2 regions of the Caballeronia sp. ATUFL_M2_KS44 genome follow, and region 1 is predicted to be linked to the other one. Evidence: riboswitches for the same ligand, from Rfam matches in the RefSeq annotation. Region 1 holds a riboswitch; the other holds the start of a gene.
The links. A riboswitch is a leader RNA that binds a small molecule or an ion and turns the genes downstream of it on or off. The one in region 1 is predicted to bind manganese.
Positions count from the first base shown of each region.

Region 2: another riboswitch for manganese. It lies ahead of mntP (manganese efflux pump MntP); the one in region 1 lies ahead of NCR39_RS00405 (sodium:calcium antiporter).

Region 1 covers NZ_JALQEA010000006.1:80,673-87,778, reverse strand. The annotation lists gene NCR39_RS00420 (flagellin domain-containing protein) at 40-864, shown strand; gene fliD (flagellar filament capping protein FliD) at 1,024-2,475, shown strand; gene fliT (flagellar protein FliT) at 2,500-2,799, shown strand; gene NCR39_RS00405 (sodium:calcium antiporter) at 2,926-3,936, opposite strand; yybP-ykoY riboswitch at 4,041-4,213, opposite strand; gene NCR39_RS00400 (ABC transporter substrate-binding protein) at 4,411-6,006, shown strand; gene NCR39_RS00395 (MBL fold metallo-hydrolase) at 6,013-7,086, opposite strand.
Region 2 covers NZ_JALQEA010000039.1:139,426-146,531, reverse strand. The annotation lists gene NCR39_RS16005 (MBL fold metallo-hydrolase) at 1-210, opposite strand, end outside; partial or broken gene NCR39_RS29915 (IclR family transcriptional regulator) at 391-1,999, shown strand; gene NCR39_RS15990 (DUF2783 domain-containing protein) at 2,004-2,225, opposite strand; gene NCR39_RS15985 (FAD-dependent oxidoreductase) at 2,233-3,927, opposite strand; gene NCR39_RS15980 (YncE family protein) at 4,034-5,062, opposite strand; gene mntP (manganese efflux pump MntP) at 5,126-5,695, opposite strand; yybP-ykoY riboswitch at 5,707-5,872, opposite strand; gene NCR39_RS15970 (phosphatase PAP2 family protein) at 6,003-6,605, shown strand; gene NCR39_RS15965 (TadE/TadG family type IV pilus assembly protein) at 6,958-7,106, shown strand, end outside.

The DNA.
Region 1 (7,106 bases):
AGCCTTAAAGGCGCCACACTTTAAAGAGGGATTCAAGTCATGTTGAACATCAATACCAATACGCTGTCGCAAGCTACGCAAAAGAACCTGGCTGGTTCGCAAAGCGCGCTGTCGTCGGCTATTAACCGCCTTTCGTCGGGCAAGCGCATCAACAGCGCGGCTGACGACGCAGCGGGTCTCGCGATTTCGACGAACATGACGTCGTACGTCAACGCGCTGAACCAGGGCGTGTCGAACGCGAACAACGCGATCTCGATGATCCAGACGGCTTCGGGCGGCCTCAGCTCGACGACGGACAACCTGCAACGTATCCGCCAGCTGGCCGTGCAAGCAGCCGACGGCTCGCTCTCCGACACGCAGCGCGGCTACCTCCAGACGGAAGTGACCCAGCGTCTCGGCGAACTGGACCGCGTTGCGAACCAGACGACGTTCAACGGCCAGGCCATGCTGTCGGGTTCGGTTTCGTCGGTGTCGTTCCAGATCGGCGCAGTGGCGAACCAGACGCTGAGCGTCGACTTCGGCAGCGTCTCGATGGGCTCGACCGGCCTGTTCGGTTCGGTCAGCGTCGACATCTCGACGGCAAGCGGCGCGCAGAACGTGATCGGCTATGTCGACACGGCTCTGAACACGGTCAACACGCTGCAATCGACCCTCGGCGCTGAGCAAAACCGCTTCACGTCGGCTGTCACCAGCCTGCAATCGCAGTCGACCAACCTGTCGGCAGCGCAATCGGCCATCACCGATGCGGACTTCGCGCAAGAAACGGCGAACCTGTCGAAGGCGCAGGTGCTGCAGCAAGCGGGCATCTCGGTTCTCGCGCAAGCGAACTCGATGCCGCAGCAAGTGCTGAAGCTCCTCGGCTAAGCGCACTCATCAACCCCGCTGCGGTATGAGCGGGGTTTTTGCACGACTGGGAGGCTTGCCTCCCAGCTTTCGTTAGCGGCGCGCCCGGCGCGAAGACGTTCGATGCGCCGCTCACGAAAGCTCGCAACTTGAATATAGGCAGTCTGTCCGGAGCATCCGATGACCACCACCACCTCGACCACGAGTTCGTCCGACGTCAGCGCCACGCTGGCCGCTGCAGCGCAGTCCATCATCAGCGGCGCGACCAATTCCAGTCTGGATGTCTCGTCGCTGGTTTCTTCGCTCGTCACCGCCAAGACGACCGCCCAGGCCACGCAGATCGCGAACAAGACGTCGAGCGACAACACGCTGCTCTCCGCCGTCTCGCAGATCAAGTCCGCGCTGTCTTCCATGCAAAGCACCTTGTCCGGCCTGGCCGACGGCTCCGCGCTCGCGGCGTACACGGCGACGGCGAGCGGCAGCGGACTCACGGCGACCGCCGGCACGAGCGCGGTCGCGGGTTCGTATCAGATCACGGTGAACAACGTGGCGAGCGCGCAGAAGATTTCGTCGACGGCGCACGCCGCCACCGACACGTTCGGCACCGGCACGCTGACGCTGAGTCTCGGATCGAGTTCGATGAACCTCACGCTCGACGGCACCAACACGCTGTCGAGCATCGCATCGTCGATCAACACGGCAAGCGACAACCCCGGCATCAGCGCGACCATCGTGACCGGCACGGACGGCCAGCATCTCGTGCTCGCGTCGAAGAACACGGGCGCCGCGAACACGATTTCGGTGACGGCGGGCACGGGCGTCGATTCGTCGCTTTCGTACGGCACGGGCAGCAGCAACTACACGCAGACGTCGCCGGCGCAGGACGCCTCGCTCACCATCGACGGCACCGCCGCCACGAGTCCCACGAACACGCTCACGACCGCCATCGGCGGCGTGACGCTCAATCTCACGTCCGCGGCTGCCGGCAGCACGCAGACGCTGACGGTCGCGTCCGACACGACCACGGAACAAAGCTCGATCAAGGCGTTCGTCGATGCGTACAACTCCTTCGTGAGCCAGGCCGCCGCGCTGTCGTCCTTCGACTCGACGAAGAGCGCCGGCTCGCAAGGCGGCGTGCTGCTCGGCGACTCGATGCTTCAAAGCATTCAGAGCACGCTCGCGAACATCGTGACGAGCGGCGTGAACTCCACGTCCGGATCGACATCGGTGACGACGAACCTCGCGTCGATCGGCATCGACCTGCAGGACGACGGCACGCTGTCGATCGACTCTTCGACGCTTTCGACCGCGCTCTCGAACAGCCCGACGCGCGTGCAGCAGCTCTTCAACCCGACGAACGGCATCGGCACGCAGCTCAATTCGAAGGTCACGTCGTTTCTGCAGACGGGCGGCATCATCGATACGCGCACGACGGCGCTCAATGCCGACCTGAAGAGCCTGACCGATCAGACGAACACGTTGCAGACCTACGCCGACAGCCTGACCGCGCAATATCAGGCGCAGTTCACGGCGCTGAACACGCTGATGGCGTCCATGCAGAGCAACACGACGTATCTGACGCAGCTTTTCGGCGGCACGAACAGCGCGGGCGCGCTCGCCACCAACAAGTAAGCGCCGAATCGCACGGAGTAAGAAATGAGCCAACAGGAATTGCTGACCAACGCGATGGCGCTCACGCACGCGATGGCCGCGGCCGCCGCTGCGGGAGACTGGATCGAAGCGGCGCGCGTGGCCGAAGTGCGCTCGCCGATCATCATGCAGTTGCAGAACGATCACGAACCGGCGACGCTGCAAGCCGCGCGCGACATTCAGGCGCTCGATGCATCGCTCATGCAGACGGCGGAAGCCGCGCGCATGTCGCTGGGCCGGGGCTTTCGCGAAGCGAGCGCGCGCATCGACGCGGCGAGCCGTTATCAGCAGGCCGCGCGCCTTTAAATTTTTTTGGATCGACGCCGATAAACAATCAACAACAAGAACAACGCGTCGATGTCATGACGCGCTGCTTCGACCTCGATGCCCGCCTTGCGCGGGCATTTTTCTTTTCGGCGCGGGCATCGGGAATCAGCGTCCGAGCGTCAGCGTCAGATAAGCCGCGTACAGCACGCCGTTGCCGAGCAGCGCCCACAGCGCGACGCCATTGCCGCGCGCATGAAAGCGCAGCCACGCCGCCGCCGCGAGCGTGATCAACACGCCGGTCAGCACTTCGATGCGCGGCTCCCACGGCGTCAGCATGATGCCGATGGCGGGCAGCAACGTGCCCTGAAACACCATCGCGCCGGTGATGTTGCCGAACGCGAGCGTGTCCTTCCCTCTTCGCGCCCACAGAATGCTGTTGACCTTCTCGGGCAGCTCCGTCGCGATCGGAATGATGATGAGCGACAGCAGCAGCGCCGATACGCCGAGCGCCTGCGACACGCCTTGCACGCCATGAATGAAGCCCTTCGCGCCGCCGACGAGCAGCACGATGCCGATCAGGAACTGCAGCACGATCGAGCCGAGACTGGTCTTGAGTCCCACGCGCGAAATGAAAAGCGCTTCGGGCGCTTCGGTGCCGTGACCGCTATCGACGAGATTCGCCGATGCGCGGAACGTCGCGATCACATAGATCACATAAAGCGCGACGAGACCGGCCGCGAAGAGCGCGCGCACCTGCCACGCGTGATGCGGGACGAACATCGCGCCTGCCGCGATCAGAAACGCCACGAGGAAGAAGTTGAGATCGCGCGTGAAGCCCGTGCGCTCCGGCATGATGACGCCGCGCAAGCCGCGCGATTTCATGATGGCGAGCGTCATCAGGCAAGTGGAAAGCGTCGCGAGCATGAGCGGTGCGCCGAGAATCGCGCCGACGCCGATCTCTTCGTTGACCGCGCGGCTCGCGGTGCCGCCCAATAGCGCGATGATCGGCACCGTGGTTTCCGGCAGCGCCGTGCCGACCGCCGCGAACAGCGATCCCGTCACGCCTTCCGAAATGCCGAGCCGCTCGCCGAGATGCTCGAGCGCGTTGGTGAAAAGCTCGGATGCGACGAGGATGATCGCGAGCATGAACGCGAGTTCGATGAAGAGCATCGTCATGCGGCACCCCGCATCGAACGATGAGATTCGGGCATCACGCATGCGCAAATGCGGACGCAAAACAGGAATGGATATTTTGATTGTGGGGACACGACGATGATTCCACGGCCGGACGTCAGCGAACCATGATGCGCGACGCCCGTCCGGCCAGGAACGGCATGGCGCATCAATGGTCTCGCCAAACCGGACCGGTCGAACGCGCCACGGCAGTAGAGCCGAGGATGTTGACGCGTTCTCCTTCGCGACGGAAGGAAGGCTACTCCCCAAAGACCGGGGCAGTGTAGCGTGATGCGCCGTCTTCGGCAAGCCGATGCCGCCGCGCGAACGCATAACGGTATGCGCAATGCTTCGTTGTCGCCGATTGTTTCGTTGGATAAGCTACGCGCGCGGGCGCGGTGCTTGCTCGCATCGCGCGTCCGACGCCTTTCAAGCAACAAGAACACCGATGTGTGACCGAGAGTCACGGGAGATCTCATGCGCCTCAACCGCTTTACAGCCGCATTCGCTGTCGTCTTCATGGCCGCGCCGATGCTCGCGATGGCGAAGCCCCTCACCGTCTGCACCGAGTCGAGCCCGGATGGTTTCGATGTCGTGCAGTTCAATTCGCTCGTGACGACGAACGCTTCCGCCGATGTCATCTTCAACACGCTCGTCTCGTACGACGAAGCCGCGAAGAAGGTCGCGCCGTCGCTGGCACAGAAGTGGGACGTATCGAGCGACGGGCTCACGTACACGTTCCATCTGCGGCCGAACGTGCAGTTCCAGACGACCGATTACTTCAAGCCGACGCGCCCGCTCAATGCAGACGACGTCGTCTTCACGTTCGAGCGCATGCTGTCGGACAGCAATCCGTGGCACAAGGTGGCGGGCGCGAGCGGCTTTCCGCATGCGCAATCGATGGGTCTCGTGAAGCTAATCAAAGCCGTGACCAAGGTCGATGATCAAACCGTCAAGTTCGAACTCAACGAGCCGAACGCGACCTTCGTGCCTATCCTCACGATGGGCTTCGCATCGATCTATTCGGCGCAATACGCGGACCAGTTGCTGAAGGCGAACAAGCAGCTCGATATCAATAGCAAGCCTATCGGCACCGGACCGTTCGTGCTCAAGAGCTATACGAAAGATGCGGTGATTCGCTACGACGTGAATCCTTCGTACTGGGGACCGAAGCCGAAGATCGATCGCCTCATCTACGCCATCACGCCCGATGCGTCCGTGCGCGCGCAGAAGATCAAGGCGGGCGAATGCCAGATCGCGCTGTCGCCGAAGCCGCAGGACGTGCTCGATGCGAAGAAGGACAAGTCGCTCAAGGTCAGCGAAACGCCCGCGTTCATGACCGCGTTCGTCGCGCTGAACACGCAGAAGAAGCCGCTCGATAACCCGAAGGTGCGTCAGGCGCTGAACATGGCGTTCGATCGCACGACCTACATGAAGACCGTGTTCGACAACACCGCGACGCCTGCGGTGAATCCGTATCCGCCGAACACGTGGAGCTATGACAAGAGCGTGCAGGCGTATCCGTATTCGGTGGATCGCGCGAAGAAGCTGCTTGCCGATGCGGGCTTGCCGAACGGCTTCGAAACGACGATCTGGGTGCGTCCGAACGGCAGCGTGCTGAATCCGAATCCGAAGGCAGGCGCCGAGTTGCTGCAAGCCGATCTCGCGAAGATCGGCGTGAAGGCGCAAGTGAAGGTGATCGAATGGGGCGAGCTGATCAAGGAAGCGAAGCAGGGTCAGCACGACATGCTCTTCATGGGCTGGGCCGGCGACAACGGCGATCCGGACAACTATCTTTCGCCGCTCTTCAGTTGCAACGCGGTGAAGTCGGGCATCAACTTCGCGCGCTTCTGCGATCCGCAACTCGACAAGCTGATCGCGGACGGCAAGGCCACGCCGGATGTCGCGAAGCGCACGAAGTCGTATGTGGATGCGCAGAAGATCATCCACGATCAGGCGCTGTGGATTCCGCTCGTTTATCCGACGGCTGCGGCGCTCACGCGCGCCAATGTCAGCGGCTATAACGTGAGTCCGTTCGGGCGGCAGAACTTCGGCGCGGTTTCCGTGCAGTGATCGATATCAGGCCGGCGCGAAGCGAATCACGCCATCGTCGCCGGTCTGACGTTTCAGCGTTCCATCGAGCCAAAGCAGGTTCAAATGCGCGAGCGCTTCGCCGAGCGCGAACGTCATCTGATGAATGTCGAGCTTGCGCCTGAACATGATCGGCACGATATCGGCGGCGCTGCACGGCTTTTCGGCGCATGCCTCGCGCACTTCCGCGAGCCGCGCGCGATGATGCTCCCGCAATTGCCCGATGCGCGTCTGCACGCCGCGAAACGGCTTGCCGTGCGACGGCAACGCGAGCACATCGGCGGGCATGGTTTCATATCGCCCGAGCGATCCCAGATACAACGCAAGCGGATTGCCTTCCGGCTCGATGGCGAACACCGACACGTTCGTCGAAATGCGCGGCAACACCATGTCGCCGGAAATCAGCAGCTTGTCCGATGCGCAATACAACGCGCTATGTTCGGGCGAATGACCGTAGCCCGACACCACTTCCCATTCGCGCGCGCCGATGCGCACACGCTCGCCATCGCGGATACGGCGAAACTCGCGCGGCATCGACGGCACGAGCGTCGGGTAATAGCTGTCGCGCTTCTTCAACGCATCGAGCGATGCTTCGTCGGTCATGCCGTGCGCCGCGAAATGCGCCGCCGCGCGCTCGCCGCCCGCGTTGGAGCCATCGCCCGCGGCCATCACGCGGCCCATCGCGTATTCGCCGAGCGAGATCCACAGACGCACGTTCCAGCGCCGCTTGTCGCCGCCTTCGCAAATCCAGTCGGCAAGACCGAGATGATCCGGATGGCAATGCGTGACGATCACGCGCAACACGGGCAGACCGCCGAGCACGGTATCGAACACACGTTCCCAATTCGCGCGGATGCTTTCGTTCGCAATGCCGCAATCGATGACCGTCCAGCCCTGCACGCCATCGATTTCATCGCGCAAAAGCCAGAGGTTGATGTGATCGAGCGCGAACGGCAGCGGCATGCGCAGCCAATAGACGCCGGGCGCGACTTCCTTCACGCCGCCCGGCTCGGGCAATTCGTCGGCGAATACATAATCGAGCTGATGTTCGAGTGCGTTCATCGGTGCCTTTGGATGGTGGA
Region 2 (7,106 bases), on a different contig from region 1:
CTTGTCCGTCACGCTGCGAATCTTCGCGATGAGGTCCTGCGCCATCGCGGGCGTCGCGGTCGTATCGACGATCAGCACGCCGTCGTCGCCGATGATCACGCCCGAGTTCGGATCGCCCTCGGCCGTGTAGGCCCATGCGTTCTCGCAAAGCTGCGTGAAGCTGACCTTCTTCTCTTCGAGATCGGCCTGGGATGCGAATGCCTTTGCCATGTCTGTCTCCGTTCGATCGGCAGTGGATGATGCATGGTCGCGTCGCGGTTGATATTTGTCAATAGCAAATCGCCTTGCTATAGTTGAACTACGGGAAAACCCCGGTTCTAGGATGGGGCCGCCGGATGCGCTAGCATCGAACGATCGGACTGCGGCAGGAGCGAAGCACCCTTGAAAGAAGTGACAGACAAGCCGCAACGCGGCATTCAGAGCGTGGAAGTGGCCGGGCGCATTCTCGAAGCGCTCGCACGCCGCCGCGAGCCGGTGGCATTGAGCGAACTCGCCAGCGCCGCCGCGCTTTCGACTGCGCAGGCGCACACGTATCTCGTCAGCCTGACGCGGCTCGGCCTCGTCAAGCGCGATGCGCTCACAGGCTACTACGAGCCCGGCCCGCTCTCGCTGCGTCTCGGGCTGATGTTCGTCGAGCAGCAGGAAGCGTATCGCGTGGCCGCGTCGCATGCGGCGGGGCTGGCCGAGCGCGTCGGATATAGCGTCGCGGTGTGCGTGGCGGGCGCGCAGGGCCCGACCATCGTGCGATACGAACGCGGCGGCTATCCGCTCCATGTGAACCTGCACGTCGGCACGGTGATGTCGCTGCAAACCACGTCCACCGGGCGCGTGTTCAGCGCGTTCCTCGATCCTGTTCAACTCGCGGCGATGATGCAAGGCCAAGGCATCGACGGGCCGCGCATCGGCATGGACGAATCCGCCGCGCCCGATCACGCCGTCCGGCAGGCGAATATCGACGACACGCGAAAGCGCGGCATGGCGCGCAGCGTCGATATGCCGAGTCCCGGCATCAGCAGCCTGAGCGTGCCCGTGCTCGACGCCGACGGCCGCTTGCAGCTCGCGCTGACGGTCATCGGGCCATCGGGCGCGATGGACGTCACCTGGACCGGCGACATCGCGCGCGAACTGCGCGACGTCGCGCGGCGCATCACGCAAGCGCTGACTCAACCGTCATCCATTCATGCCCTCTGATTTTTCCCCGAACACGAACGACGCCGCCTCCACCGAAGCGAAGGCGCAGCGCGGCATCAACGCGCTCGACAGCACGGGCGACCTGCTGAACGCGCTGGCATCCGCCAGTCAGCCGATGAACCTGCGCGATCTCGCCGCCGCCGCGGGCATGCCGCCCGCCAAGGCGTTCCCGCATCTCGTCAGCTTGCAGAAGATCGGCCTCATTTCGCGCGACGACGACGGCTGTTTTTCCGCCGGTCCGCTCGGCTTCGAGCTGGGCCTGATCGCGCTGCAACGCCTGACGCCCACGCGCGACGCTGAACCCGAAATCGTCGCGCTCGCCGCGAAGACGCATTTGAGCGTCGCCGCCGCCACGCTCGGTCCGCTCGGGCCGACCATCATCCGGCTGGAGGAATCCGCGCGGCCGCAGCACATCAGCTTGCGCGTCGGCACCGTGATGTCGTTCGTGAATACGGCGATCGGGCGCGTGTTCGCCGCGCATATGTCGGAGGACGTGCTGGAAGGATTGCTCGCGCAGGAGCCGATACGGCTCGCCGGCGCCGCCGAAAAGCCGCCGCTCGACCGCGCGTATCGCGAGCGTTTGAGCGGCATTCGCGAGCGCGGCCTCGACGATGCATTCGATGCGCCGGTTCCCGGCATCGGCACGTTCGCCGCGCCGATCTTCGACCATACGGGCAGCATCCGGCTGGTGATCGCGGTGATCGGCTCGTCGCGCGACATTGAGCGCGATGACGACGGCCCCGTCGCGCGTGCGCTGCTCGCGGCGGCGCAGCGCTTGTCCTGGCGATTCGGCGCGATCGGCGTCTGAGCGCTCAGGCGCCCGCGCAATCCGACGCGGCGATCACGCCCGAGCGCGCTTTCGCGAACGCTTCGGCGAGCACGTCCATATCGCCGATATGGTTCGCCAGCAAGAGCACGAGTTTGGCATTGACCATCTGGCTGTCGGTATCGGAGAGACCGTTGTGGGTGTCGATCAGACGCTCGTAGAAAGCGTCCATATCCGCGATGTTGGGTTCGAGATTCAGGTGGCTCATGATCCGTTCATCCGTTCGGGTTGGCGTTGCACGTGGCGCGGTCCACGGCGGCGGAAATCGCGGCGGCGTCGAGCGCGCGCCAGCGTGCGCACACGTGCTGATCCGGGCGCACGAGATAGAACGTGCCGGGGCGCGCGTCGAAGCGATGCGTGACGATGCCTTCGGCGTCTTCCACCACGTTCACGCCGGCCATCGGCGGCACCTTCACGCCGCGCGGCGCGACGATCAATGGACGCACCGCCACCGGCAGACGCGCGAGCGCCGCGAGTTGCGCGGCCGTCTCGCCGATGTCGTCGTGAAGGCCGCAAAAGTAGACGCCCGTGAACGCGCCGCCGGAAAGCTGATGCAGGAACCAGGCGTCCTTGCCATCGGCGACGACGGGCGCGTCGGTGCAGACGGAGCCGGGCACCATCGCGCAGGAGAATGAATCGGCGGGATCGTCGGGCGTATTCAGCGACGAATCGCGCAGCACCGCGGGAACCGACAATCGCCCGCTATTGACGATGCGCCGCGCGAACGCGCAGTCCTTCGCGAGCTTGAGCGTCGCGTCGCGGAACAGGCGCGAAACCGCGCTCTTCGGCGTGATGAAATCCGTCGCACGCGTCGAGTTGAGGATGTTTTCGTCGGCCGCGAACTCGCGCTCGGACGCGTAGGTGTCGAGCAGCGCGGACGGTGCGTCGCCGTTCACGACGAGCCGCAGCTTCCACGCGAGATTGTCGGCATCCTGCACGCCGCTGTTCGCGCCGCGCGCCCCGAACGGCGACACGCCGTGCGCCGAATCGCCCGCGAAGAGCACGCGGCCATGACGGAACGAATTCATGCGCAGGCACGAGAACGTGTAGACGCTCACCCATTCCAGTTCGAATTCGACCTCCTCGCCGAGCAGCGCCTTCACGCGCGGAATGACGCGCTCGGGCGCTTTCTCCGCGACGGGATCGGCGTCCCAGCCGAGCTGGAAGTCGATACGCCATACGTTGTCCGGCTGGCGATGCAGCAGCACCGACTGATTGCGGTGAAACGGCGGATCGAACCAGAACCAGCGCTCGGTCGGAAACGACGCCTTCATCTTCACGTCCGCGATCAGAAAGCGGTCCTTGAACGTGCGGCCCCGGCTATCGAGACCGAGCAGGCCGCGCATGGCGCTGCGTGCGCCGTCGGCTGCGACGACGTATCGCGCGCGCAGCGGATACGCGCCGTCGGGCGTCTCGATCTGCAATTCGACGTGATCGTCGTGCTGCGTCAATCCGGCGACGCTGCTTTTCCAGCGCATCTGGAGGTTGTCGAGCTGCATCGCGCGGTCGGCGAGATAGCCTTCCACGTAGTACTGCTGGAGGTTGATGAACGCAGGCCGCGCATGGCCCGTTTCCGGCAGCAGGTTGAACGTATAGATGAGTTCGTCCTGAAGAAAGACCTTGCCGACGTTCCAGCTCACGCCCTTCTCGACCATGCGATCGCCGCAGCCGAGGCGATCGAAAATCTCCAGCGTGCGCTTCGCGAAGCAGATGGCGCGCGAGCCTGAGGAAAGCGTGTCGTCGTTATCGACGAGCACGACTTTCACGCCCTGCTGCGCCAGATCGACGGCAGTGGAAAGCCCGACCGGCCCGGCTCCGACGACGACGACCGGATGCACCGCGCCCGACGGCGCATCGTGCTCGGCCGCGCGAGTGTAATCGAACCGCAACTTCTGATAGTCGGTCTGCATGCCGCGTCTCCTGACAGCTTCAATTTATGTATAGCAACTTCGCTTGCTATACGTGAATTGATTGTCATTGTAGGAAGAGCGGGAAAATTGAAAATCTGTGTAAACCCTAGGGCAAGCGCAGCGGCGCCACGATGCGAAGGACCGGATGGCCGTCGACATTCTTGAGGGGGAAATACGAGCGATGCGTCGCGTCATCCACATAGACGACGTGCGCGTCAGGCCCCAGAAAACCTTCGCCCACTTTCGTCATGCGAGTCCCGTCGTGGCGGAGCATGGAGACCACGCCCGCCTCGCCCGCCACATACAGCGTGTTCGCGGAAGCATCGAACGCCAGCACGTCGGGCGCGCGTCCCACGTCGAACGATTGCGTCACGCGCATCGTGCGCATGTCGAGGACAAGCAGTTTGTTGTTCCCTTCGCAGGCGATGAACGCGAGCCTCAGTTGCGGCACGATGAGCAAGCCGTGATTCCCGTTCGCGCCGGCCACGTCGATGCGCGCGACGATCGCATCCGTCGATGGATCGATCTCTATCAGCTGGCGACGCGTCTGTACGTTGACGAAGATGTGCCGCGAGACGGGATCGTATTGCGTGTTGCCGGCCTCGCCGTCCAGCGCGATGGTTTTCAGGCGGCGGTTCGTCGAAACGTCGATGACGGTCTCGGTCTTGCCGGTCTCGTCGGAAACGTAGAGCTTGTGCGCGTCGGGCGCGTAGGCCATGCCGTCCGGATACACGCCTGCCGGCATGCGCGCGATGACCTTCAGCGTGTTCTCGTCGATAGCGACGACTTCGTTCGTTCCGGTCGCCGAGGCGAACACGCGCGACCACTCCGGAATCACGAGCACGCCGTGTACGGACGCGACGTTCTTTATCGTGCCGATAACCCGCGCATCGTGCGTATCGAACACGACGATTTCGCTATCGCCCAGATGCGCGATCATCAAGAGATGACGCGCGGGATCGCCGCTTTCGTAATCGAAACGAGACGTGCGTCCGGGCATGGGAACATCCGCGACGTGCTGTAGCGGAAGATGCGTCGCATCGCCCTGTTCCGTTGCCGATACATCGTCAGGCCACGCGAACAACGCTGCCACGGCGAGACAGGCGAGAAGGCGCATCGGTCGCAACGCTGTCATGATCGGTCTCCGTTGAAACGGACATGCCGAAACGCGATGAGCCGGGTTCGATGCGTCCTCGCTTCAGCTCATCAAGCCGAGGTGCTCCACGAGAATGGCGCTGCCGACGCCGATCAGAACGAGGCCGCCGGCGATCTCCGCGCGCTTGCCGATAGTCGCGCCGACGAGCCGCCCGATCATCACGCCGATCGTCACCATGAGCATGGTCGCGATGCCGATGGTCGCCGCGGTCGAAAAGATATCGACATCGATGAACGCGAGGCCCGCGCCGACCGCCATCGCGTCGATACTGGTGGCGAAGCCGGTGGCCGCGAGTACCCAGAACGAATGCGAGTCGGGCTTCTCGTGGCCGTGCTCGGGTTGGCCGAAGCCTTCGCGTATCATGCGCGCGCCGAGCAAAAAGAGCAGGCCGAACGCGATCCAGTGGTCCCACGCGGTGACGTACTGCGCCGCCGACCGTCCCACTGCCCAGCCGACGAGCGGCGTGATGGCCTCGATGATGCCGAAGATGACGCCGGTTCTGAGCGCTTCGGCAATACGCGGCTTGTGCAGGCTCGCGCCTTTTCCGACGGCTGCCGCGAAGGCGTCCGTCGACATGGCGAAGGCGAGGAAAATGGTCGATGCGAGATTCATTGAGTAGCGCTCTGGTCGGGCAAGAAGATGCGACGGAAGACGCCTCCCGACCTTCAGGCGCGTTCCATCGATGGTCTTGCCAACCTGTTCTGGCTGCTCACGCCACGGCCCGATGGACCGAGTGTGTTGACGTGAGCGCTTCCCGCGATGCGGAAAGCCGGCTACTCCCCAGCGAAGAACCGAGAGAGTAACACGAGTGAATTCACGTTCAGCGTGAAGATGCGCAATCGCGTGCTCAGGCGCGCTAAGCCTTTCATAAGCGTCCGCGAACTAGCATGTCGCGCTACTCCCGTTCGAGGACCGCCGCATGACCCGACTTGAAGCGCTCAACCGCGCGTTGTTCCTTCTGATCAACGCACGCGCCGATTCACCGCAATGGCAGATCGACATTGCACTCGCCATTGCGAACGATCTCGTCTATCTGATTCCCGCCGTGCTGGCTTTCATGTGGCTGTTCGGCGATCGCCGTCAACGCGACGCAGCCGTGCGCGGCTTTTGCGTCAGCTTTCTCGCGCTCGGCTTCAATCAGTTGATCGGTCTCGTCTGGATGCATCCACGGCCGTTCATGATCGGCCTCGGCCATACGTTTATCGAACACGCGCCGGATTCTTCGTTTCCTAGCGATCACGTCACGGTTTTCGCGAGCATCGCGTTGACCTTGCTTCTTGCCGGACTCGTCCGCACGGGACTGCTTCTGGCGCTCGCGGGCGCGGCGGTCGCCTGGGCGCGCGTGTGCATCGGCGTGCATTTTCCGCTCGATATGGTGGGTGCGGCCGGCGTCTCGTGCGTGGCGTATGCGCTCCTTGCACCGCTGTGGGCGCGTGCGGGCGATTCCTTCGTGCGTGTGCTCGTCGCACTTTATAGAAGGACTTTTTCGTGGCCGATCCGGCGCGGATGGCTCGCGCCTTAAGCCGCTTGCATCGCTCATTTCGCTTAAGCAAGCCTTAAGCAACGCGCATCTACGATCTCACGCCGTCGGGTTCTTCAGAAGAATCGAACCTGCGTGGCGTCGCTCATGCAATGCACTATCGGCACGTCAAGAACAGACACCATGGACCAATCCCGCCTGACGAAAGCCCGCAATACGTGACCTCTCGTCCACTACAAGCGTAAGCAACGTCTCTCGAAGGAATCGCATGAAGCCGGATGCACGTCATCCCTCGCTCCTCCGTCGAAGCAGCGCTGGCAAGTCGCGGGGTCGGCGCGTCAGCGTCAGGGAAAACGGCAGCGTGGCAATCGAGTTCGTCATCGTGCTGCCCTTTATGTTGCTCGTTCTTGTCGGGATTATCGACGTCACGCTCATGCTTTACGACAAGGCCGCGATTGCAAACGCTGCACGCGTTGCCGCGCGCGCGGGAACATGCGTGAGCGTTCCACCGCTTACGACGAGCCAGGTTTCCGCAACGGCAAC